Regions from separate parts of the Streptomyces sp. NPDC048295 genome, predicted to be linked through region 1. Evidence: riboswitches for the same ligand, from Rfam matches in the RefSeq annotation. Region 1 holds a riboswitch; each other region holds the start of a gene.

Region 1 (5,761 bases):
CTACTGCCTGGGCGCGCCGCTCGCCCGGCTGGAGGGACGGACCGCGCTCGCCACGCTCCTGACCCGCCTTCCGGACCTGCGGCTTGCAGTGGAACCTACCGATTTGCGGTGGCGTGGCGGGCTCATCATGCGTGGACTTCGCACGCTCCCGGTGGAGTTCACGCCGGGGCCCACGCGCGCCGAAAGTGACACACCGTCAACTCTGTGACTTTGGCGTGATCTGCGCTGCATCGACTTGTGACGCGCGTTCGAGTCCCGCTAGGTTCACCGTTCGACTCACCAGTCACACGTCAGTCACACGGAAGGCAACCCCATGGGCTCCGCGAACGGCAGACACCGTCGCCCCCGTCAGGCACCCGCCATCGTCGTCGCCGCGGGCGTGACCGGATCGGCCATCGCCATCCCGCTGCTCGGCGCGGCCGGCGCGCACGCGGCCGACGCGACGACCTGGGACCGGGTGGCCGAGTGCGAGAGCGGCGGCGCGTGGAGCGCCGACTACGGGAACGGCTTGTACGGCGGCCTGCAGTTCTCGCCGCAGACCTGGAAGGCGTACGGCGGTGAGGCGTACGCGGAGCGCGCCGACCTCGCCAGCCGGGCGCAGCAGATAGAGGTGGCCGAGAAGGTCCTGAAGGACCGGGGGCCGAAGGCCTGGCCCAGCTGTGCGGTCATCTCCGGCCTCGCGGTGGACGGGGTGCTGCCGGGGGTCGACCCGGGCTCCGTTCCCGCCGAGGACCCGGCCGCGAGCACCGAGCCGGCTGACGGCGCGTCGGCGGACCCGTCCGACGACGCCACGCCGTCCGGGAGTGCCTCGGAGGACTCGAAGGGCTCGAAGGGCTCGAAGGGGTCCGGCAAGCCGTCGGGGAAGACCTCGCCGTCCCCGAAGCCCTCCGGCTCGACCACCCCGTCCCCCGACGAGTCCCGTGACGAGTCCGGCGCGCCCGGCTCGTCCAGTGGCACGGGCGGCAAGCACCGCGGCGCGCCGGCCGCCGAGGGGAGCCGCGGCACGGACGGCGGCGACCGTGAGTCGGGCCGGCACGCCTCCCGCGGCGGCGGTGACGCGCGCGACACGGCCGAACCGACGGCTGACGGCGCGTACACCGTTCGGCCCGGCGACAACCTCTGGTCGATTGCTGACGCACAGAAGGTTCCCGGTGGCTGGCCCGCGCTCTACGAGGCCAACAAGGGCGCCGTCGGCTCCGACCCGGACCTCATCCTCCCTGGCCAGAGCCTCGATCTCGATGTGAAGGACCAGTGAAGGCAGTCTGATAATCGACTAAAAACACCTCGAAAATCGGGGCAGTTCAGGGACCTATGTCCACTTATGCGTAAGTGAGACATGGGTCTCTTTGGGTCAACTGGCGTGTCGCGCCCAGGGACCCCTTCCGCATCGCGTCCCACCTGCGGAAACGACGGTTCTTCAGATGCAAGTACGGGCAGATTGTCCGATGTGTCCATCTTTGAATGTGAGGGTTGCGTATGTTTACGGTCGGAACCGCTCGCACCGCGGGCCCCGTCGACCGTCACGCCGAATCCTGCCGTCGGTCGAAGGGAACAGACGCGTAAAGCGCCGTAGGCAGGAGCGGGGGACCCAGGTAAGCGCCGGGCCCGATCGTCGAAAGACGCATCAGGACCGGCTTGGGGTGAAGTCGCGTGCTAGGACGTGCGACCGGGCAACTCACTTGGCCCGAACCCGACAGCTCACCTCGTAGGCGTCGGTGAGGAGAAGTTCCATGCTGCTTTCCAGCAAGGGCAAGCACCGCCGCCCGTCCAAGGCCGTCCGTATCGCCACGCTCGCCGGTGTCGCCGGTGCCGCTGTCGCCGTGCCCCTGATGGGTGCGACCGGCGCCTCCGCCGCCTCCGTCGCCACCTGGGACGCCGTCGCCCAGTGCGAGTCCGGTGGCAACTGGTCCATCAACACCGGCAACGGCTACTACGGCGGTCTGCAGTTCTCGCAGTCCAGCTGGGCCGCCGCCGGCGGTACGCAGTACGCCCCCCGCGCCGACCTGGCCACCAAGGCCCAGCAGATCGCCACCGCCGAGCGGCTCCTCGACATGCAGGGCCCGGGTGCCTGGGGCTGTGCCGGCGCCGGCAACCTGACCAACGACGGTGTCGACCCGGGTGTCAACACCGGCTCCTCCTCCAACTCCACCGCGAGCTCCGGCGCCTCCGAGCAGCAGAGCGCCCCGGCCGCCCCGAAGCAGCAGGCCCAGCCGAAGCAGAGCGAGCGCACCGAGGCCCCCGCCGCCTCCCGCTCGGAGCGCTCCGCCGCCCCGCAGGCCGAGTCGAAGAAGACCGTCACCACCCCGACCGGCGAGAAGGTCAAGAAGGGCGACGGCGAGTACAAGGTCGTCTCCGGCGACTCGCTGAGCAAGATCGCCGCCGACCACAAGGTCGAGGGCGGCTGGCAGAAGCTGTTCGAGCTGAACAAGGACATCGTCAAGAACGCCGACCTGATCTACCCGGGTCAGCAGCTGCACCTGACGAAGTAGTCGCGGCTCGCTCCTCCCCGAGCACCCCGGCCCGGCGCGCGTTCCCCCGTACGCGCCGGGCCGGGGTTCTGCCGTCCGCGCTCGGGGGAGCGCCGGACCGTTCAACTGTTGTAGTTACCGGCCAGTAAATTTCTGACTGTTTGTCCGACAATGTGTGCCCTCGGGTCCTTTTTCGTCCCAGGGGTCGGGCGGTCGTCGGGCTGAGCGGGCCGGGCCGGTTAGGCTCTTGGCGCAAGGCCAAAGCGACCCTGCACAAACAGCGTCATATCCCAGAAGGAGATGCCTCGTGCCGTCCATCGACGTCGTCGTAGCCCGGGAAATCCTCGACTCCCGCGGAAACCCCACGGTCGAGGTCGAGGTCGGCCTCGACGACGGCAGCACGGGCCGTGCTGCCGTTCCGTCCGGCGCCTCCACAGGGGCGTTCGAGGCCATCGAGCTCCGTGACGGTGACCCCAACCGCTACCAGGGCAAGGGCGTCGAGAAGGCCGTCCTCGCCGTGATCGAGCAGATCGGCCCGGAGCTCGTCGGCTACGACGCCACCGAGCAGCGCCTGATCGACCAGGCGATGTTCGACCTGGACGCCACCGAGAACAAGGGCTCGCTCGGCGCCAACGCCATCCTCGGCGTCTCGCTGGCCGTCGCCCACGCCGCCTCCGAGGCCTCGGACCTGCCGCTGTTCCGCTACCTCGGTGGCCCGAACGCGCACCTGCTGCCCGTTCCGATGATGAACATCCTCAACGGCGGTTCGCACGCCGACTCCAACGTGGACATCCAGGAGTTCATGATCGCGCCGATCGGCGCCGAGTCCTTCTCCGAGGCGCTGCGCTGGGGTGCCGAGGTCTACCACACCCTGAAGAAGGTCCTGAAGACCAAGGGCCTGTCGACCGGTCTCGGCGACGAGGGCGGCTTCGCGCCGAACCTGGAGTCGAACCGCGCCGCCCTCGACCTCATCATCGAGGCCATCAAGGAGGCCGGCTACGCCCCGGGCAAGGACATCGCGCTCGCGCTCGACGTCGCCGCGTCCGAGTTCTACAAGGACGGCAAGTACGAGTTCGAGGGCAAGGCCCGCTCGGCCGCCGAGATGACCGAGTACTACGAGGAGCTCGTCTCCGCGTACCCGCTGGTCTCCATCGAGGACCCGCTGTACGAGGACGACTGGGCCGGCTGGAAGGTCATCACCGACAAGCTCGGTGCCAAGGTGCAGATCGTCGGCGACGACCTCTTCGTCACCAACCCGGAGCGCCTGGCCCGCGGCATCGAGGAGGGCTCCGCCAACGCCCTGCTCGTCAAGGTCAACCAGATCGGTTCGCTGACCGAGACCCTGGACGCCGTCGAGCTGGCCCAGCGCAACGGCTTCAAGTGCATGATGTCCCACCGCTCCGGCGAGACCGAGGACGTCACCATCGCCGACCTCGCGGTCGCCGTGAACTGCGGCCAGATCAAGACCGGCGCCCCGGCCCGCTCGGACCGCGTCGCCAAGTACAACCAGCTGCTGCGCATCGAGGAGATCCTCGACGACGCCGCGGTGTACGCGGGCCGTTCCGCCTTCCCGCGCTTCAAGGGCTGACAAGCCCGGCGGGGGCAACTGCCCCGGCCTCCGTCCGTCCCCGCACTCGGTCCCGTACCGTGTGCGGGGACGGACGTGCGTAATGGGGAGGCGGAGACATGGCCGCGAAGGACCGGGACCGGTTCTCCACCGCGACCCGGCTGCGGCTGCTCGGTGAGCAGACCGCGGCCCGCGTGTACCGGTCCCAGAACCGCCGCCAGGACCGCCGCTCACGGCTCACCGGCCGGGCCGCCTTCCTCGCGCTCGTCGTCTGCTCCCTGGTGGTCGCGCTCGCGTACCCGATGCGGCAGTACGTCTCGCAGCAGGACGAGATCGCCGACCAGGAGCGCCTGGCGCAGGAGGCCAGGGCCCGTACCGAGGAGCTGCGCGACGAGAAGGCGCGCCTCCAGGACGACGCGTACATCAGGCAGCTGGCCCGTACGCACCTGCACTACCTTCTTCCCGGGGAGACCGGTTACACCGTGATCGACCCCGACGCGGTCAAGGAGCGCGAGGGCAGGACGGACGAGTCCGGCCGGCCGTGGCACTCCAACCTCTGGGACGGCGTGGACAGCGCCGACCGCGACTGACTTCTTCATCCATCTGCAGAACCGCAGTTCGAGCAGCCCGATCAGAACCAAGGCAGGCATGGAAACCCCCCCTCCGCAGACCGAGCCCACCGCGCCCACCGAGGCGGACATCGCCGCGTTCCAGCAGCAGCTGGGCCGCCCGCCGCGCGGCCTGCGCGCGATCGCGCACCGCTGCCCCTGCGGCAACCCGGACGTGGTCGAGACGCAGCCCCGGCTGGAGGACGGTACGCCGTTCCCGACGACGTACTACCTGACGTGCCCGCGCGCCGCGTCCGCGATCGGCACGCTGGAGGCGAACGGGGTCATGAAGGAGATGACCGAGCGCCTCGCCACCGACCCCGAGCTGGCCGCGGCGTACCGGGCCGCCCACGAGGACTACATCGCACGGCGCGACGCCATCGAGGTGCTGGAGGGCTTCCCGAGCGCGGGTGGCATGCCGGACCGGGTGAAGTGCCTGCACGTCCTGGTGGGGCACTCGCTGGCCGCGGGGCCGGGGGTGAATCCGCTGGGTGACGAGGCGATCGCGATGCTGCCGGAGTGGTGGCGCAAGGGGCCGTGCGTCTCGCCGTGCGGCGCGTCGGACGAGGGCTGACCCTTCCCAGCCGGGGGCTCCGCCCCCGGACCCCCGCCCCTCGATCGCCGGAGGGGCTTTGTCCGCTTGATCTCGGGAGTACTTCATGACCCGCGTGGCCGCCATCGACTGCGGTACCAACTCCATCCGTCTGCTCGTCGCCGACGCGGACCCGTCCACCGGTGAGCTGGTCGAGCTCGACCGGCGGATGGAGATCGTCCGCCTCGGGCAGGGCGTCGACCGGACCGGCCGGCTCGCCCCCGAGGCGCTGGAGCGGACCTTCGCGGCCTGCCGCCGGTACGCGGCGGTGATCAAGGAGCACGGGGCGCAGCGGATCCGCTTCGTCGCCACCTCCGCCTCCCGCGACGCGGAGAACCGGGACGAGTTCGTCCGTGGGGTGCTGGAGATCCTGGGCGTCGAGCCCGAGGTGATCAGCGGTGACCAGGAGGCGGAGTTCTCCTTCACCGGGGCCACCAAGGAGCTCGCCGGCCGCGACCACCTCGCCGAGCCGTATCTCGTCGTGGACATCGGCGGCGGCTCCACCGAGTTCGTCGTCGGCGACGAC
Region 2 (5,761 bases), on a different contig from region 1:
GCTGCTGCGACTCCTTCACGGATTCTGTTCGGGCAACCTCAGGTTCTGACGCGGACCATTGTGGACCGCCGCACTGACATCGCCGACCTCGACCCGTCCCAAGGGGTGTTCCCGACCCCGGACGGGGCGCTTTTCCGGCCCGTCGCGCGGGGGATGCGCCCCCCTTTCACGCGAACTTCCGCGGTATGGGAACTTCGCCAGGTGTCCGTGCGCTTGCTTAAGGTGGCAGGTCTCGCAGGAAATCCAGTATCGCGATCGAAGGGACGTACATGCCCATGGGTCACACGGCCACCGCTCAGGCCGGCTCCGGCGGCTTGACAGCGACCGAGCACCGCCTGGCCAACGGCCTGCGCGTGGTGCTCTCCGAGGACCATCTGACCCCGGTCGCCGCGGTCTGCCTCTGGTACGACGTCGGTTCGCGCCACGAGGTCGAGGGGCGCACCGGTCTGGCCCACCTCTTCGAGCACCTGATGTTCCAGGGGTCCGGCCAGGTCAAGGGGAACGGCCACTTCGAGCTGGTGCAGGGGGCCGGCGGTTCGCTCAACGGGACCACCAGCTTCGAGCGCACCAACTACTTCGAGACCATGCCCACGCACCAGCTGGAGCTGGCCCTGTGGCTCGAAGCCGACCGCATGGGCTCGCTGCTCGCCGCGCTCGACGAGGAGTCGATGGAGAACCAGCGCGACGTCGTCAAGAACGAGCGCCGCCAGCGTTACGACAACGTCCCCTACGGCACGGCGTTCGAGAAGCTGACGGCACTGGCCTACCCCGAGGGCCACCCCTACCACCACACCCCGATCGGCTCGATGGCCGACCTGGACGCCGCGACCCTCGAGGACGCCCGCACCTTCTTCCGTACGTACTACGCGCCCAACAACGCGGTGCTCTCGGTCGTCGGCGACATCGACCCCGAGCAGACCCTCGCCTGGGTCGAGAAGTACTTCGGCTCCATCCCCTCCCACGACGGCAAGCAGCCGCCGCGCGACGGCTCGCTCCCGGAGATCATCGGCGAGCAGCTGCGCGAGGAGGTGCGCGAGGAGGTCCCGGCGCGGGCACTGATGGCCGCCTACCGGCTGCCGCACGACGGCACCCGCGAGTGCGACGCGGCGGACCTCGCGCTGACCGTGCTCGGCGGCGGCGAGTCGTCGCGGCTGCACAACCGCCTGGTCCGCCGTGACCGTACGGCCGTGGCGGCCGGGTTCGGGCTGCTGCGGCTGGCCGGTGCGCCCTCGCTGGGCTGGCTGGACGTCAAGACGTCCGGCGGCGTCGAGGTGCCGCAGATCGAGGCCGCGGTCGACGAGGAGCTCGCCCGGTTCGCCGCCGAGGGTCCCACGCCCGAGGAAATGGAGCGCGCGCAGGCCCAGTTGGAGCGCGAATGGCTGGACCGGCTCGGTACGGTCGCCGGCCGCGCCGACGAACTGTGCCGGTTCGCCGTGCTGTTCGGCGACCCGCAGCTGGCCCTGACCGCCGTGCAGCGGGTGCTCGACGTCACTGCGGAGGAGGTCCAGGCGGCCGCCAAGGCCCAGCTGCACCCCGACAACCGGGCGGTGCTGGTCTACGAGCCGGTCGAATCGGCCGAGCCCGCAGACACCGACGCCGACGACACCGACGCGCACGAAGGAGCGGGCAAGTGACCGACGCTGCCGCGACTGGAGTTTCGATGCAGTACCACCCGCAGCCGGCCCCCGGCGTGGCCCGGCCCTGGGCCTTCCCCGCGCCGGAGCGGGGTGCCCTGCCCAACGGCCTCACGGTGCTGCGCTGCCACCGCCCCGGCCAGCAGGTCGTGGCGGTCGAGATCTTCCTCGACGCCCCGCTGGACGCCGAGCCCGAGGGCCTCGACGGTGTGGCCACGATCATGTCGCGGGCGCTGTCCGAGGGCACCGACAAGCACACCGCCGAGGAGTTCGCCGCCGAGCTGGAGCGCTGCGGCGCCACCCTCGACGCGCACGCCGACCACCCCGGCGTCCGGGTCTCCCTGGAGGTCCCGGCCTCCCGGCTGGCCAAGGCGCTCGCGCTGGTCGCCGAGGCGCTGCGGGCGCCGGCCTTCGCCGACAGCGAGATCGAGCGGCTGGTGCGCAACCGGCTCGACGAGATCCCGCACGAGCAGGCCAACCCGGCCCGCCGCGCCGCCAAGCAGCTCTCCAAGGAACTCTTCCCGGCCTCGGCGCGGATGTCGCGCCCGCGTCAGGGCACCGAGGAGACGGTGGAGCGGATCGACTCGGCGGCCGTGCGCGCCTTCTTCGACGCCCACGTCCGGCCGTCCGCGGCGACCGCCGTGGTCGTCGGCGACCTCACCGGGATCGACCTGGACGCCCTGCTCGCCGACACCCTCGGCGACTGGTCGGGAGAGGCCGCCGAGCCGCGTCCCGCCCCGCCGATCACCGCCGACGACACCGGCCGGGTGGTGATCGTCGACCGTCCGGGCGCGGTGCAGACGCAGCTGCTCATCGGCCGGATCGGCGCCGACCGGCACGACAGCGTGTGGCCGGCCCAGGTGCTCGGCACGTACTGCCTGGGCGGCACGCTCACCTCCCGCCTCGACCGGGTGCTGCGCGAGGAGAAGGGTTACACCTACGGCGTACGGGCCTTCGCCCAGGTGCTGCGGTCCTCGGCCCCGGACTCCGCATCGGGCGCGACCGGCGCCGCGATGATGGCCATCAGCGGCTCGGTCGACACGGAGTCCACCGAGCCCGCGCTCAAGGACCTGTGGACGGTTCTGCGGACGCTGGCGGCCGAGGGCCTGACCGACGAGGAGCGCGAGACGGCGGTGCAGAACCTCGTGGGGGTCGCGCCGCTGAAGTTCGAGACGGCGGCCTCCGTCGCGGGCACCCTCGCCGACCAGGTCGAGCAGCACCTCCCCGACGACTACCAGGCGCACCTGTACGCCCGGCTCGCGGAGACCGGCACGGTCGAGGCGACCGCGGCCGTCGTCAACGCCTTCCCGGGTGACCGGCTGGTGACGATCCTGGTCGGCGACGCGGCACGGATCGAGGAGCCCGTCCGGGCCCTGGGCATCGGAGAGGTGTCGGTGGTCACCGGCTGACGACCGGCACCGTCCGACGGGCATTGCCCGATCGGAGCGATCCGACACACCGCCCCGCACCGAGGTAACGAGCGTATCGCCTCACATCTGGACAAAAGGGAAGGTCTCAGCGAGCAGGATCTCGCTGAGACCTTCCCTTTTGTCCGTTCTGGTACGGAGGTTGCCTGTCTGCCCTGTGGGATGCGCTACAAAACGGCCTGTCCGTTTGGTGAATGAAAGTGGCCCCGCTTAGCGTCGGCTCGGCTGTCCGTCACTCGTATGCCGCATCCGCGACGTACCGGGCAGTCATCGCCGAGTCCCCGTCAGGCGCGAGCCCGGGGAGCCGGGGACCCACGCAGTCCCTGGGGTGAATCGGATGCCTGAGCCCGGATGGGGCCGGGGCGTCCGTAGGAGACCTTCCTGCTCCGAACCCGTCAGCTAACCCGGTAGGCGAGAAGGAAGGAAAGGATCAGCCACTTCATGGCGTTCACCCGTGCCACCGGGAAGCACCGTGCCCCGAGCCGACTGACGCGCACGAGCGCGAAGGCGGTCGGTGTCGCGGCTCTGGCCACCACCGGCGTCGTCGGCGGCCTGGCCGCTCCCGCCCTTGCCGCGGACTCCGTGAGCGACACCGGCCTCGGCCAGGTCATCGCCATCGACAAGACCCTCGCCGACCGGATCGACGCCCAGGCCGACGCGCAGCAGCACCAGGCCGACGCGGCGGCGAAGGCGAAGGCGGAGGCCCGGCGGAAGGCCGAGGCCGAGAAGAAGGCCGAAGCGAAGGCCAAGGCGGACGCCGAGCGTGCCGCCGAGGCCCGTGCCGAGAAGGCGCGCGCCGCCCGGTCCGCCGAGCGCGCCCGGCTCGGCGCCTTCCAGCTCCCGGTCGCCGGTTCGTACGTCACCACCGGTTACAAGTCCAGCGGCTCGCTCTGGTCCTCCGGCAGCCACTCCGGCATCGACTTCCACGCCGCCTCCGGCAGCTCCGTGGTCGCCGTCGGCGCCGGTACGGTCGTCGAGGCCGGCTGGGGCGGCGCGTACGGCAACAACATCGTGCTCCGGATGACGGACGGCACGTACACCCAGTACGGCCACCTCTCCTCGATCGGCGTCTCCGTCGGCCAGAGCGTCGGTGCGGGCCAGCGGATCGGCCTCTCCGGCTCGACCGGCAACTCCACCGGGCCGCACCTCCACTTCGAGGCCCGGACGACACCGTCGTACGGCTCCGACATGGACCCGGTCGCGTATCTGCGCGCCCACGGCGTCAACGTCTGACCGACGCACCGTCGCAGCACCCCGTCGAAGGCCCCGGCAGCATGCCGGGGCCTTCGACGTACCCGCCGGGCGGCCATGGGCGACGGCCGTCCGGCGGACCGCCCCGTGACCAAAAGATATTCATGAATTTCCGCCCGGCATCGGAAATGCGGCCGCATTGCAATAGAGTCACGGAACAGGCGTCGGCCGGCCGCGATTCGCGGGGATTGAGGCGGAGGTTCGGACATGCGCATTCCAGCGCATTCGGTATGCACGGCAATCCGCGACGACATCGTCTCCGGTGTCTTCGAATGCGGCAGCCGTCTCACGGAGGAGTTGCTGGCCCGCCGTTACGGGGTCTCCCGTGTCCCGGTGCGGGAGGCGCTGCGCACCCTGGAGTCCGAGGGCTTCGTGGTCACCCGCCGGCACGCCGGCGCCTGCGTCGCAGAGCCCACCGAACTGGAGGCGGCCGACCTCCTGGAGGTCAGGACGCTGCTGGAGCCGCTGGGCGCCGCTCGCGCCGCGCAACGCCGCACCGAGGCCCACCTCAAGGTGCTGCGCGGCCTCGTGCGGCTCGGCCAGGACCGGGCCAGGCGGGGCGAGAGCGAGGACCTGCGCCCACTGGGCGACTGGTTCCACGAGACGCTGGCGCAGGCCTCCGGCAGCCCCGGCCTGATCGCGCTGCTCACCCAGCTGCGGCACAAGACCGCGTGGATGTACGCGGTCGACCGGCCCGCCCGCCCGGTGGATTCCTGGGCCGAGCACGGGGCCATCGTGGACGCGGTGGCACGCGGCGACGCGGAGCGGGCCAGGGCGCTGGCCGCCCATCACGCGGAGCGGGCCGCGGCCGCGCACCGCCTGCGTCGCACCGACCGGCCGGGCCGGCCGCCCGCCGCTCCCCGCGCGGGCCGGGTGAGGGCCTCGCAACATCCCGTAAACACCGCGGGAATCCGGAATTAATAATCGCCCCGTATACAAAGAGGTGCGATTTCGAGGGGTTGTATTCCGCCCTGCCTCGCATCGGCATGCGGTAATTTGGCTTGTTCGCGCGCCGGAATTCCGCACGCCGTCCGGGAGTCCTGTTCCGGGAAAAGAAAGAGCCGCGGCTCCGGTTCAGGGTGCCGCGGCGCTCTCGGGAAAAATGTTTTAGACGGTCTCCGGGAGCTCCTCGAGCCCCTCGGCGACCAGCTTCGCCAGACGGTCCAGGGCGGCCTCGGAGTCGTCGGCCTCGGAGGCGAGCACGATCTCCTCGCCACCCTGGGCGCCGAGGCCGAGGACCGCGAGCATGGAGGCGGCGTTCACCGGGTTGCCGTCGGCCTTGGAGATCGTCACGGGGACGCCGGAGGCCGTGGCGGCACGGACGAAGATGGAAGCGGGACGGGCGTGCAGGCCCTCGGCCCAACCGACGTTGACGCGGCGCTCAGCCATGGTTCTGCCCTTCACGAATCAAAAGTTGTCTAGACCAGTCTCTCACGCGGTGCGCAGTGC
Region 3 (5,761 bases), on a different contig from region 1:
GCCGCTGCGAGCAGTACGAGCAGTCCTCCGGGCAGAGACCGGACTTGAGGTTGACCAGATAGTTCAGTTTCACGCGCCGCCCGAACCACTGACGGCGCACCTTTCCGGCCGCGGCCACCACTTCGAGCAGATCGTCGTCGGAGGTCGCCAGTACGGCGAGGGCTTCTTCGCGGGTCGGCAGCTCGCGCCGCAGCCCCTTGTCCACCAGCGTGTTCAGGAGGTCCATGGCGAAGATCCTGGCCTACGGCACGGCCCGCAGCCAAGGAGGAACCGGACAACAGAGCCCGGCAAGGGTGTGTGTATTGCCACACCATGCCCGGCTGCGCCCACGGTTAGGGTCTGTGAGCTGCCTACAAAAGGGACCGCTCATGTCCTTGGACCCGTTCGACTGGATCGACGAGGAGGCGCGCCGCCGCGCCGACGCCGGACTCGTCCGTACTCTGCGCCCCCGGCCCGCCGCTCCCGTACTGCTGGACCTCGCGAGCAACGACTACCTGGGGCTGACCCGGCACCCCGACATCACCGCCGCCGCGGCCGGGGCCGCGCGCGACTGGGGCGCGGGCGCGACCGGATCGCGACTCGTCACCGGTTCCACCACGCTGCATGCCGAACTCGAGAACGAGCTGGCCGAATTCTGTGGTTTCGAGGCGGCGCTGGTGCTGTCGTCCGGCTACGCGGCCAACCTCGCGGCGGTCACCGCGCTGACCGGCCATGGCTCGCTGATCGTCTCCGATGCGGGCAACCACGCCTCGATCGTGGACGGTTGCCGGCTCTCGCGCGCCGCGACCGCCGTCGTCCCGCACGCCGATCCCGACGCTGTACGCAAGGCCCTGCGGTCGCACGAGGGGCGGGCGCTGGCCGTCACCGACTCGGTCTTCTCGGTCGACGGCGACGCCGCACCGCTGTCCCGGCTGGCCGAGGTCTGCCGTACGGAGGGCGCCGCGCTGCTCGTCGACGACGCACACGGCCTGGGCGTGCTGGGGGAGGGCGGCCGGGGCGCACTCGCCGCCGCCGGCCTCGCGGGCGGAGACGGAACCGTGACCACGCTCACCCTCTCCAAGTCCCTGGGCAGCCAGGGCGGAGCGGTCCTGGGCCCCGCCCGGGTCATCGAACACCTCGTCAACACGGCCCGTACATTCATCTTCGACACCGGACTGGCGCCGGCCGCGGCGGGCGCCGCACTGGCGAGCCTGCGGCTGCTGCGTCGTGAACCGGAACGGGCCGGCCGGGCCCGCGCGGTCGCCGCCGCGCTGTACGAGCGGCTGACCGCGGCCGGTCTGACCGCCGTGCGGCCCGACGCGGCCGTGGTCTCGGTGCGTGCCCCCTCGGCCGACGCCGCGGTGCGCTGGGCGGCCGACTGCCGCACTGCCGGAATCGCGGTCGGGTGCTTCCGGCCCCCGTCGGTGCCCGACGGGGTGTCCCGGCTGAGGCTGACGGCGCGGGCCGACCTGACCGAGGAGCAGATCGCCACCGCCGTGTCGGTCGTTCGGCGGACCGCTCCCGTCAGCTGACCGGAACCCGGTGGAGACCGCCGACGAACGAGGTCCAGGCCGCCGCGGAGAACCACAGCGGGGGCCTGGACACATCCTTGGAGTCCCGCACCGCCAGCCGCCCGTCACCGAACGGTGCGGCCTCCACACAGTTGTTCATGCCCGTGCTGCGGCTGCTGCGCCGCCACCGTAAGTCGTGCTGTGCGAGGCGATCCGACATGAGGGCCTCCCTCGGGCGCTCCGGGGTTCACCGACCGCCGCGGTCGATCGCGGCGATGAGGTCCAACGAGTGCTCCGGCGACAGCGCGTGTGCCTGCATCGTGCGGAAGGCCGAGCTGTACGCCTCAAGGTCTTCTTTCCGCTCCAGATAGAGGCTACTCGTCAAATGGTCGAGAACGACCACATCCAGATCAGAAGTGTTCGGAAATGAGAAGATAACGAAAGGCCCGGTGAGGCCGGCGTAGCCGCCCATCGAGAACGGCAGCAACTGAAGTTGCACATGGGGCAGTTGAGCCACCCGGGTCAAATGGCGCAGCTGCTCCCGCATCACCCGGCACCCGCCGACCTCGCGCCGCAGCACCGCCTCGTCGAGCACCGCACTCAGCCGCAGCGGCGGATCGGTCCGCAGTACGCCCTGCCGGGCCAGCCGTACCTCCACCAGCGAGTCCAACTGGCCCGCGGGCAGCCCGTCCAGCGATGCCCGGGTCACCGCACGCGCGTAGTCGGCGGTCTGCAGCAGCCCCGGCACCACCGAGGTCTCCAGCGTGCGCGCGGTCCGTGCCTGGGACTCCAGGCTGATGAAGTCGCGGTACTGGGGCGGGATCAGGCCGCGATAGGCGTGCCACCACCCGGTGCCGCCACCGCCCGCCGAGCCCGCCAGCGTGGCCAACAGGTCACGCAACCGGGCGTCGTCCACGCCGTACGTGTCCAGCAGCCGGGTCACGTCGGCCGGCCGCACCCCGCTCGCTCCGGTCTCGATCCGGCTCACCTTCGACTGGTGCCAGCCGAGTATCCGCGCCGCGTCCCGACTGGTCAGTCCCGACGCGTGGCGCAGACCCCGGAGCTCCTCCCCGAGCTTGCGGCGTCGAACCGCAGGGCCGTGCTGCATCCGCGGCCTCCCTCCCTCTTCTGCCGAGCGGACAGTGTGCCGCCCGCATACGGTCTTGTGTGGCAGGGTTCACCGCATTGAGCGACAGATATATGCATATCTTGGTGGATCGCCGTTACAGGGGGCAGCATCAATGGCAATCTGGTGCGAAGCGCAACCCGGACCGATCGCGGGTCCGTCCGGGTGGGAAAGGGACGGCTCGCCATGGCAGACCATCAGGAAGCAAGCGTCACTCTGCCGAGCGAGCCGGTCTCGGTCTCGGCGGCCCGCAGGTACGTGGACCGGGTGCTCGGCGAATGGGGTCCGGTCGCCGACACCGATTTCACCGACAGCGTCCGGCTCATCGTCTCGGAGCTCGCGACCAACGCCGTCCAGCACACCTTCGGGCAGTCGCCCACCTTCACCGTGGACCTCCGGCTGGAGCGGGAGGAGCAGCTCTATCTGGGAGTGACGGACAGTCATCCCCGCTGGCCCAGGCGGCTGCCCGCCGCCGTTCAGCAGGACAACGGGCGCGGCATGGTGATCATCAGGACCCTGGCCAAGGAGTGCGGGGGACGGCTCACCGTCAGTCCCACCGCCGACGGCGGCAAGACGGTGTGGATCGCGCTTCCCTGGAGCGTCCCGGTGCAGAGCTGACCGACGTGTCGCGGTGACCGTCCGTCCCCGCGGGCGCCCGGCTTCCACTCCGGCCCCGCCCCCGGACCCGCGGCGCCCCGGCCCTGCCCGGCGGAGCACGGCCGGGGACGCGGCCCCGGTCCGCCGGGCAGGACCCGTCTCAGCGGACCCGGCCGTAGTAGACGCTCCTGGTCCAGATCTTCTCCAGCCGGACCACCGAGCCGGTCCTCGGCGAATGCCAGATCTTTCCCTTCCCGGCGTAGATGCCCACGTGGTAGACGCTGCGGCCGTAGTGGAAGAAGACCAGGTCGCCGCGTTGCCTGTGCGAGGCCGAGATGTGGCGGGTCCTGTTGTACTGCTGCTGGGCCGTGCGGGGGAGCTTCTTGCCCACCTTCTTGAACGAGTAGAACGTCAGCCCCGAGCAGTCGAAGCGGTTGGGGCCGGTGGCCCCCCACCTGTACGGCGATCCCTTCTTCGAGGCCGCGATGTTGAGCGCCTTCATCGACAGGGTCGCCGCCTGGGCGTCCGTCGCGGCGCCCGGGGCGAACATGGTGGTGCCGACAGCGGCGAGAGTCAGAACCGAGGCCGTTCCGGCCCGGACGAGCAAAGACGGGACATGAACCTGCGCAGTCATGCGCAACCCTTCGTCAGCCGCCTGTGAAGGATGACCTGTCGGGTTCGGGCTGGCGAAGTTGCCCGGCCGCTTGCGGCGGCTTCACCCCGAGGGTCGACCGGTGTTCAGGCCGACCCGTTGTGCTCGGGTCCTCCACTCCTGCCGATCCACTTCTGTCGACCAGTCATCCGGGCGGCGGCAGGACTCGGCGTCCGCCCGGACCGCCCCGCCGCGGTGGCGGGGGCTTGTCGTCCCAGGGATCTTGACTCACGGACTGCCGGATTTCCGAGCCGAAACAGGGATATGTGAGGCTCCTCACGACTGATCCGTTCGGGTGGGCATGGTGCTTTTCGAGGCTCCGGCGGTGAATCCGACCGGTGTCGTACCAGGGGCGGAAGGCTGGATTCCGATCACGGGCCACTCGGAAAACGCAAGTTGAGCAGTCCCCCGTGAGGGGGGCTTCCTACGCCGAACGAGCGAGGAATTTCGATTGGACCGTCGGGCGTGTCGGGTACGGGAGTTGGGTGACGGCCACCGGGTGCCGGACGCCGGGGCAGGGGGAGTTGGCCCGGCCCCGGCGAGCACGCGGAGCGCGGAAACCGGTCAACTCGGCGGTGCGGGGGGTACGGTGACGCGCCCGGCCCGACGCTCCCCGTCCAGTACCCGCAGCGCCCGGGCGAGCGTCGTGGCGTGGATCTGCGCCTCCCCGCGCTCGTGCATCGACGCGAGCGCGTCCCGTAGCGCGCCCGCGTGCGATACCAGAGCCTGAGCGGCGCGAAGGGCGCCGTAGGTGTCGCTGCCGCGGGCCGGGTTGATCCGCCCGACCTGGTCGAGGACTTCGAGGTAGCGGTCGATGAACTCCCCCTCGGCGCGCGTCAGTGCGGGAAGCGGTGGGAACTCCGGTGGCCGCATCGGCGGATTCACCTCGTGCCGTGCGGAGGGGATGAGGACTTCCGGCTCTCCAGGACGTGGTCCACCAGCCCGTACGCCTTGGCGCCCGCCGCGTCGAGGATGAGGTCGCGCTCGATGTCCTCGGTGATCTGTGCGGCGTCGCGGCCCGTGTGACGGGTCAACAGCGTCGTGAGCATCGCGCGGACCCGTTCCAGCTCCTGGGCCTCGATCTCCAGGTCGGACGGCTGGCCCCGCATCGGTTCGGCGAGCTCGGGCTGCCGCACGACGACCCTCGCACCGGGCAGTGCGTGCCGTCGGCCGGGAGCGCCCGCGGCGAGCAGCGCGGAGGCGCAGGAACCGGCCTGGCCGAGGCAGTAGGTCTCCACCTCGCACGTGAGGTACTGCATCGTGTCGTAGATCGCCGACATGGCCCCGAACGAGCCGCCGGGGGAGTTGATGTAGAGCGAAACGGGGCGGTCCGGGGCGTCGTGCTCCAGGTACATCAACTGTGCGATCAGATCACCTGCCGCCGCGTCGTCGACCGGGGTGCCGAGGAAGACGATCCGTTCGGACAGCAGCTTGGAGTACGGGTCGAGGGTGCGGGTCCCGTTGGTCGTGCGCTCGGTGAACTCGGGCAGTACATGACGGGCGGTGGGACGGAACAGCATGGCGATGCCTCTCCTCCGGGGACCGTGCGGCTCTGCGTGGTCCCTTCACGGGGTCGTGCCGACTTCCGTGAGAAATGTACAGGACGTACAGAAGCTTGGTGTTGGCTTGCCCGGCCCATGCGGCGAGGAAGGCGTCCGGCACGCCGTTGACGGCAAGAGACGTGAGGCACGGGTGGCAGGCGTCGTGGAGCCGGACCTTTCGCAGCTCCAGCTTCCGCTGCAAGGAGTACGCGGCCTCACGCAGGTGACGGGTCGTGAGCGGCCGGTCGAGGTCTTGGGCCGCCGAGGGGCGAAGTCCTGTGCAGGCTCGGCCTCCACGCCTGCGGGCGCCGACAAGGAGCCGGGCGGCCACGGGCTCGACGTGTTTCTTCGTCGG
Region 4 (5,761 bases), on a different contig from region 1:
CCTGCCGTCAGGCGGACGCCTCGGTGAGCTCGGCCAGCTGCTGCTCGGTCAGCGAGAGGTCCGCGACGGCCACCAGCGCGGGCAGCTGCTCGACCGTACGGGCCGAGGCGATCGGGGCGACCACGGTCGGCCGGGAGGCGAGCCAGGCCAGGGCGACGGTCGCGATCTGCGCGTCGTGCTCCTGGGCGACCTTGTCCAGGGCGGCCAGGACCTTCTGTCCCCGCTCCGATTCCCGGTACTCGCTGACGCGCTCGGCCCGCGCGCTCTCCACCGTCACGCCCGGACGGTACTTGCCGGTGAGGAAGCCGGAGGCCAGGGCGAAGTACGGCACGGCGGCGAGCCCGGCGCGGGCGGCCGTGTCCTGGAGTTCGCCCTCGTACGTGTCGCGGGAGACCAGGTTGTAGTGCGGCTGCAGCGCGACGTAGCGGGCCAGCCCCTCGCGCTCCGAGAAGTCCAGGGAGGCCCGGAGCCGCTCGGGGCTGATGTTGGAGGCGGCGATCTCCCGGACCTTGCCCTCCTTCACCAGCTGGTCGAGGGCGGTGACGATGTCCTCGACCGGGACGGTCTCGTCGTCGAAGTGCGTGTAGTACAGGTCGATGTGGTCCGTGCCGAGCCGGCGCAGCGAGGCCTCGGCCGCGGCCCTGATGTTCGCGGCGGAGAGCCCCTTGTACGAGGGGTGGGCGCCGACCTTGGTGGCGATGACGATGTCGCGGCGGTTGGAGCGTGCCGCGAGCCACTTGCCGATGACGGTCTCCGACTCGCCGCCCTCGTTGCCCGGGACCCAGGCGGTGTAGGCGTCGGCGGTGTCGATGAAGTTGCCCCCGGCCGCGGTGTAGGCGTCCAGCACCGCGAACGACTGTGCCTCGTCGGCGGTCCAGCCGAAGACGTTGCCGCCGAGGGCGAGCGGGAATACCTGGAGGCCGGAGGCGCCCAGCCTGCGAAGAGAAGTCATGAGTGGATCAACGAAATCCGGTCCGCCCGCTATTCCGGATTCCGGCATTGCGGTGAGTCCTCAGGGCCCGCCATGACCGGATTGCGGCGCATCCGCCGTCGCGTGCACCCGCTCCTCCGTGCACCCGCTCTCCGTGCCCTCTCAGCAGACCGGCAGCCCTGACGTCGGGGGGTGAGCGTCAGGGCTGCCGGGGTTCATCGGGGCGGGCGTCGCCTCAGGGGTTGAGGCCCTTGCCGCGGAGCCAGGCCATCGGGTCGACGCCCGTGCCGCCGGCGGTGTGGACCTCCAGGTGGAGGTGCGGGCCGGTCACGTTGCCGGTCGCGCCGACCCGGCCGATCGTCTCGCCGGTGGTGACCTTCTGGCCGACGCTGACGCCGATCGAGGACTGGTGGCAGAACCACAGTTCCGTGCCGTCGTCGAGCTCCAGCACCGTGCGGTAGCCGTACGAACCGGACCAGCCCGCCGACTTGACCGTGCCGCCGTGGATGGCCTTGATCGGGGTGCCGGTCGGAGCCGCGAAGTCGAGACCGGTGTGGTAGCCGGAGGACCACATCGAACCGGCCTGGCCGAAGGTCGAGGTGATCGTGTACGAGGAGGTCGGGATGGCGTAGCTGGCGGCGAGCTTGGCGAGCCGCAGGGCCTCGGCCTTCTTCTTGGCCTCCTCCTCCGCCTTCTTCTTCTCGGCGGCGGCCTTGGCCTCGGCCTCGTCCTGCTGCTTCTTGGCCTCGGCGGCGGCCTTCTCCGCGGCTTCCTTCTCCTGGGCCGCCTTGGCCTCGGCGTCGGCGGCGTCCTGCTGCTGCTCGGCCTGCTGGAGGATGCGGGCGCGGAGCGCCTCGCCCGCGTCCGTCGTGCCCTGCTCGACCTCGGCGGTGGTGATGCCGGCGGTGGTGAGCGGGGCCTCGGCTGCCGCGACCTCCGCCTTGTCCGCCCCGGACCCGTCGGAGAACAGGGAGCCCACACCGGGAAGCGACTTGGCGTCGGGAAGGTTGTCCGTGATGGCGTCGGGCACGGAGATGGAGACCGGGGGCTTGCCCTGCGCGGTGGCCATGCCACCCGCGCCGACCGCCGCTATGACACCGACACCCAGCACCGTGGAGCTGCGGGCGAGCCCGTTGCGCTGCTTGGCGACGCGGTGCCTGCCGCGCACCGGGCGAACCGATTCCTCGGTGGGGTTCCACTCGTCCCAACCGCGTTCCGGCTCAACGCTGTTGCCGTCGGTGCGGAGGTCGCCGCCGAACTCTCCGGTGAACTCGGCACCGTAGCCGGTGCCGTAGTCGGGATCGAACCGGGACGGGGCCTCGGGGGCAGGCTTGTTGGACGCCACGGGGGCGCACTCCTTTCCTTCCTTCTCGCCTACCGGGTTAGCTGACGGGTTCGGAGCAGGAAGGTCTCCTACGGGCCCCTCCGTCTCTCACGAGACACAGGTGTCCGATTCACCCCATGTAGGTGGTTCCCCGGTTCCCTTGCGGAATTCGGCGCTCGCGCACGGTGCCGCCACTGACGACGGCTGGGACGACCGCGCTGCGTTATCGAACGTTAATAGACACCGGGGCCGTATTCCAAGCTGTTCCCACTGATCGTTCACGTCTTTGGCCTGGACTTTACGGGACACAAGCGGGTGCAATCGGACGAGTTGACCGCCCTTCAGTCACTACCCTGTTTCTGACGTTGCGTCAAACGTTATGCGGAGCGACTCCTTTCGATTACGCACGGTGGCATCGCGCGCTCCGCCCCTCGCGCCGTCTCCACGCGCCGTCCCCTCACCTCGCCCCCGACGCCTTCTCCGCGCCGACGATCCGCACGGTCCTGCGCCGGTCCGGCTGCCCCTGCGCGGGACGTACGACCGCGAGCAAGGCCATGTCGTCGGTCGTCTCGCCACCCGTGTGCAGGCGTACGTCATCGGTCAGCGCGGACAGCAGCTCCTCGGGCCCCGGGAAGATCCGCCCGCGCAGCCGGGCCGCCGGGTCGTAGAACACCCCCTCGGCGTTCCGTGCCTCGGAGAGCCCGTCCGTGTAGAGGAGCAGGGTCGTCCCGGCCGGCAGATCCCACTCGTCCGTCCGCTCCGGCCACACCCCCAGGGACATACCGAGCGGCAGCGCCGGCACGGAGGGCCTCAGCACCTCCAGCGCACCGTCCGGGTGCAGCAGGATCGGCTCGGGGTGACCGTGGTTGACGATCCGCACCCGGGACAGTCCGGACGGGATCTCGGCCAGCACGGCGGTGATGAAGCCTTCGAGCACGTCGAGCCCGCCCCGCCGCGCCTCCTCCCGGGCCAGCGCCCGCTCCAGCCGCCCCGCCACCCCCGCCAGCGAGGCCTCCTGCTCGGCCGCCTCGCGGAACGCCCCGATGACCACCGCCACCGTCTCCACCGTTTCGAGCCCCTTCCCCCGCACGTCCCCGACCACCAGCCGCACCCCCCACGGGGTGTCCGACACGGCGAACAGGTCACCGCCGACGAACTCGTCCGCCTGCGCCGCCTCGTACCGGGCCGCGACCTGCAGTCCGCCGATCCGGTCGGCCGGCTGCGGCAGCACCGCGCGCATGGCCGTCTCCGCGATGTACCGCGCCGAGGCCAGCTGCTCGTTGCTGCGCCGCACGACCCCGTTGATCACCACCGCGAGGACCGAGACCGTGGCCAGGGTGAGCAGCTCGATCAGCGGCACGGCCTCCGGCAACGTACTGCTGGACAGGCGCAGCGCGATGACGGCCAGCATCGAGGCGACAGCGGTGCGGATGGTGCTGGCCAGCGAGAAGAACGGGGCGGCGATCAGCGGAGCGGCCACGAACAACGGAATGGCGGTGAAGGGCTCCGGGGTGAGGGCGTCGAACACCAGCCCGCCGAGAATCATCAGGGCGGGCAGCGCGCGCACGAACTGCCGGGTACCGCTCCCGGCGTGCTTGCCGCGACGCTTCTCCCGCTTCCACACCTGTGGTCTCCTGCCCGGTACGCGCGCGGCTGCGGACGGTACCGCGCCCCACCCCAGGCTCACCGGCACGGACGGGGGCGGCGACTCCGCATCGGCCATTGGAGGGACGCGCGCGGCGCGGCGCGAAACGAATCAGGCCCGGCACGCGATATGCGTGCCGGGCCTGATTCTTCAAGTAGCGGGGACAGGATTTGAACCTGCGACCTCTGGGTTATGAGCCCAGCGAGCTACCGAGCTGCTCCACCCCGCGTCGGTGAACACAACTCTACGGCATCTCCGGCGCTCTTTTGACCACTCGGGTTCGCCGGGCCTTCACCCCGGCCCGTTCAGGACGGGTTCGTCCCGGAGATGCGCGGCGCGGAAGCGGCCTTCCCGTCGACCGCCGGCTGCTTCATCGGGTTCGCGCCGCGCTGCAGCGCGTGGAGGATCGCCAGCCCTTGGCCGACGACGCCCGCCGCCATCTCGTTGACGCCGTTGGTGCCGTTGAGGACGGTGAGGTCGGCGCCGGACATGCCCCGGGCTGCCGCGTCGGCCAGGGCGGGCAGGTTCTCCACGATGCGGTTGGCCGCGATGAGTTCCTGGTTGCCGTCACGCAGCGAGGCGGCGCGCGCACTGTTGGCGTCGGCCTGGGCCTGGGCGAGGGCCCGCTCCGTGTACGCGTTGCCGTCGGCCTCGAACTTCACCCGGTCACGGGCCGCCTCCGCCAGGGTGCGCTGCCGGTAGGCCTCGGCGTCCGCGGGGCGCCGGACCTCCGCCTCCAGCCGTTGCGCGGCGAGCGCGGCCTGCCGCTCGGCGAGTGCGGTCTGCTCCTCGATGACCTCGTGCGAGGCCCTGGCCTGGGCGAGCGGCCCGGCCTGGGCGGCGCGGGCGTTGGACTGCTCGGTCTCGGCCAGGAAGCCGGCCCGCTTGATCGCGGTGTCGCGTTCGTACTCCGCCTTGAGCGCGGCGGCCTGCTGCTCGCGCTGGCTGGCCTCCTGGTCGGCCTTGGCCTCGGCGATCCGGGCCTGGCTGGCGACCGCGGCGGCGTGCGGGGCGGCGAGGTTCTTGATGTAGCCGGTGGCGTCGTCGATCTCCTGGATCTGGAGGGCGTCCACGACGATGCCGAGCTTCTCCATCTCGCCGTGGCTGCCCGCGATGACCTCCTGGGAGACCCGGTTGCGCTCGCGGATGATCTGCTCCACGGTCAGCCCGCCGACGATGGAGCGCAGGTGCCCGGCGAAGATCCGCCCGACGAGCTCCTCCATCTGCTCCTGCTCGGTCAGGAAACGGCGGGCCGCGTTGGCGATGGACACGGCGTCGTCGCCGACCTTGAAGACGGCCACGGCCCGGACATTGAGGCGGATGCCCTGCTGCGTCACGCAGTCCTCGGTGATCTCCGCCTCGCGCAGTGCCAGGGAGAGCATGCGCGCCTTCTGCTTCACGGGGAGCACGAAACTGCCGTGCCCGGTGACGATCCGGAACTGGGTGTCCAGGGTCTGTCCCTTGGAACCGGATATGAGCATCGCCTCGTTGGGGGCGGGAACGTGCCAGAAGAACATCGGAAGACTCCTGCCGTACGTCCTGCTTCCATGGGTAGCTGCTCGGGCTCAGGACGGCAGACGTTCCACGATCACGCCGCGCGCCGAGACCGAGTCGACGACAACGACGCGCACGTCCCTGTCGATCGACGTCGCCGACCATGCGGTGTAGGCCTCGGACCCACCCCGCACGGCCACCAGTACTTCGCCCGGCCCATCGGACGGAATCGGCACGGTCACACGGCCGATCGCCCCGACCGGGCTTCGGGCGGACTCATCTGCCCTGTGCATGCACCACCGCCTCGATGTTTCCACGGTACTCCGCACCAAACGCCACAGAAGGGACCATAAAGCCCCTGAACGAC

The links. A riboswitch is a leader RNA that binds a small molecule or an ion and turns the genes downstream of it on or off. The one in region 1 is predicted to bind cyclic di-AMP.
Region 2: another riboswitch for cyclic di-AMP. It lies ahead of AB0D53_RS31850 (M23 family metallopeptidase); the one in region 1 lies ahead of AB0D53_RS22655 (transglycosylase family protein).
Region 3: another riboswitch for cyclic di-AMP. It lies ahead of AB0D53_RS31145 (C40 family peptidase); the one in region 1 lies ahead of AB0D53_RS22655 (transglycosylase family protein).
Region 4: another riboswitch for cyclic di-AMP. It lies ahead of AB0D53_RS08480 (M23 family metallopeptidase); the one in region 1 lies ahead of AB0D53_RS22655 (transglycosylase family protein).

The regions. Positions count from the first base shown of each region.
Region 1 covers NZ_JBEZLL010000015.1:87,289-93,049, reverse strand. The annotation lists gene AB0D53_RS22665 (cytochrome P450) at 1-208, shown strand, start outside; gene AB0D53_RS22660 (transglycosylase family protein) at 314-1,255, shown strand; cyclic di-AMP (ydaO/yuaA leader) riboswitch at 1,556-1,727, shown strand; gene AB0D53_RS22655 (transglycosylase family protein) at 1,731-2,489, shown strand; gene eno (phosphopyruvate hydratase) at 2,776-4,056, shown strand; gene AB0D53_RS22645 (septum formation initiator family protein) at 4,155-4,625, shown strand; gene AB0D53_RS22640 (DUF501 domain-containing protein) at 4,684-5,217, shown strand; gene AB0D53_RS22635 (Ppx/GppA phosphatase family protein) at 5,303-5,761, shown strand, end outside.
Region 2 covers NZ_JBEZLL010000027.1:26,237-31,997, reverse strand. The annotation lists gene AB0D53_RS31860 (pitrilysin family protein) at 270-1,634, shown strand; gene AB0D53_RS31855 (pitrilysin family protein) at 1,661-3,043, shown strand; cyclic di-AMP (ydaO/yuaA leader) riboswitch at 3,323-3,489, shown strand; gene AB0D53_RS31850 (M23 family metallopeptidase) at 3,503-4,294, shown strand; gene AB0D53_RS31845 (GntR family transcriptional regulator) at 4,520-5,233, shown strand; gene AB0D53_RS31840 (HPr family phosphocarrier protein) at 5,420-5,701, opposite strand.
Region 3 covers NZ_JBEZLL010000026.1:4,774-10,534, forward strand. The annotation lists gene bioB (biotin synthase BioB) at 1-226, opposite strand, end outside; gene AB0D53_RS31125 (8-amino-7-oxononanoate synthase) at 369-1,511, shown strand; gene AB0D53_RS31130 (DUF397 domain-containing protein) at 1,504-1,710, opposite strand; gene AB0D53_RS31135 (helix-turn-helix transcriptional regulator) at 1,738-2,598, opposite strand; gene AB0D53_RS31140 (ATP-binding protein) at 2,803-3,234, shown strand; gene AB0D53_RS31145 (C40 family peptidase) at 3,374-3,847, opposite strand; cyclic di-AMP (ydaO/yuaA leader) riboswitch at 3,851-4,037, opposite strand; gene AB0D53_RS31150 (hypothetical protein) at 4,430-4,738, opposite strand; gene AB0D53_RS31155 (ATP-dependent Clp protease proteolytic subunit) at 4,747-5,382, opposite strand.
Region 4 covers NZ_JBEZLL010000004.1:406,532-412,292, reverse strand. The annotation lists gene AB0D53_RS08485 (aldo/keto reductase) at 8-952, opposite strand; gene AB0D53_RS08480 (M23 family metallopeptidase) at 1,167-2,276, opposite strand; cyclic di-AMP (ydaO/yuaA leader) riboswitch at 2,288-2,440, opposite strand; gene AB0D53_RS08475 (PP2C family protein-serine/threonine phosphatase) at 2,713-3,879, opposite strand; tRNA gene AB0D53_RS08470 (tRNA-Met) at 4,056-4,129, opposite strand; gene AB0D53_RS08465 (SPFH domain-containing protein) at 4,206-5,417, opposite strand; gene AB0D53_RS08460 (hypothetical protein) at 5,466-5,636, opposite strand.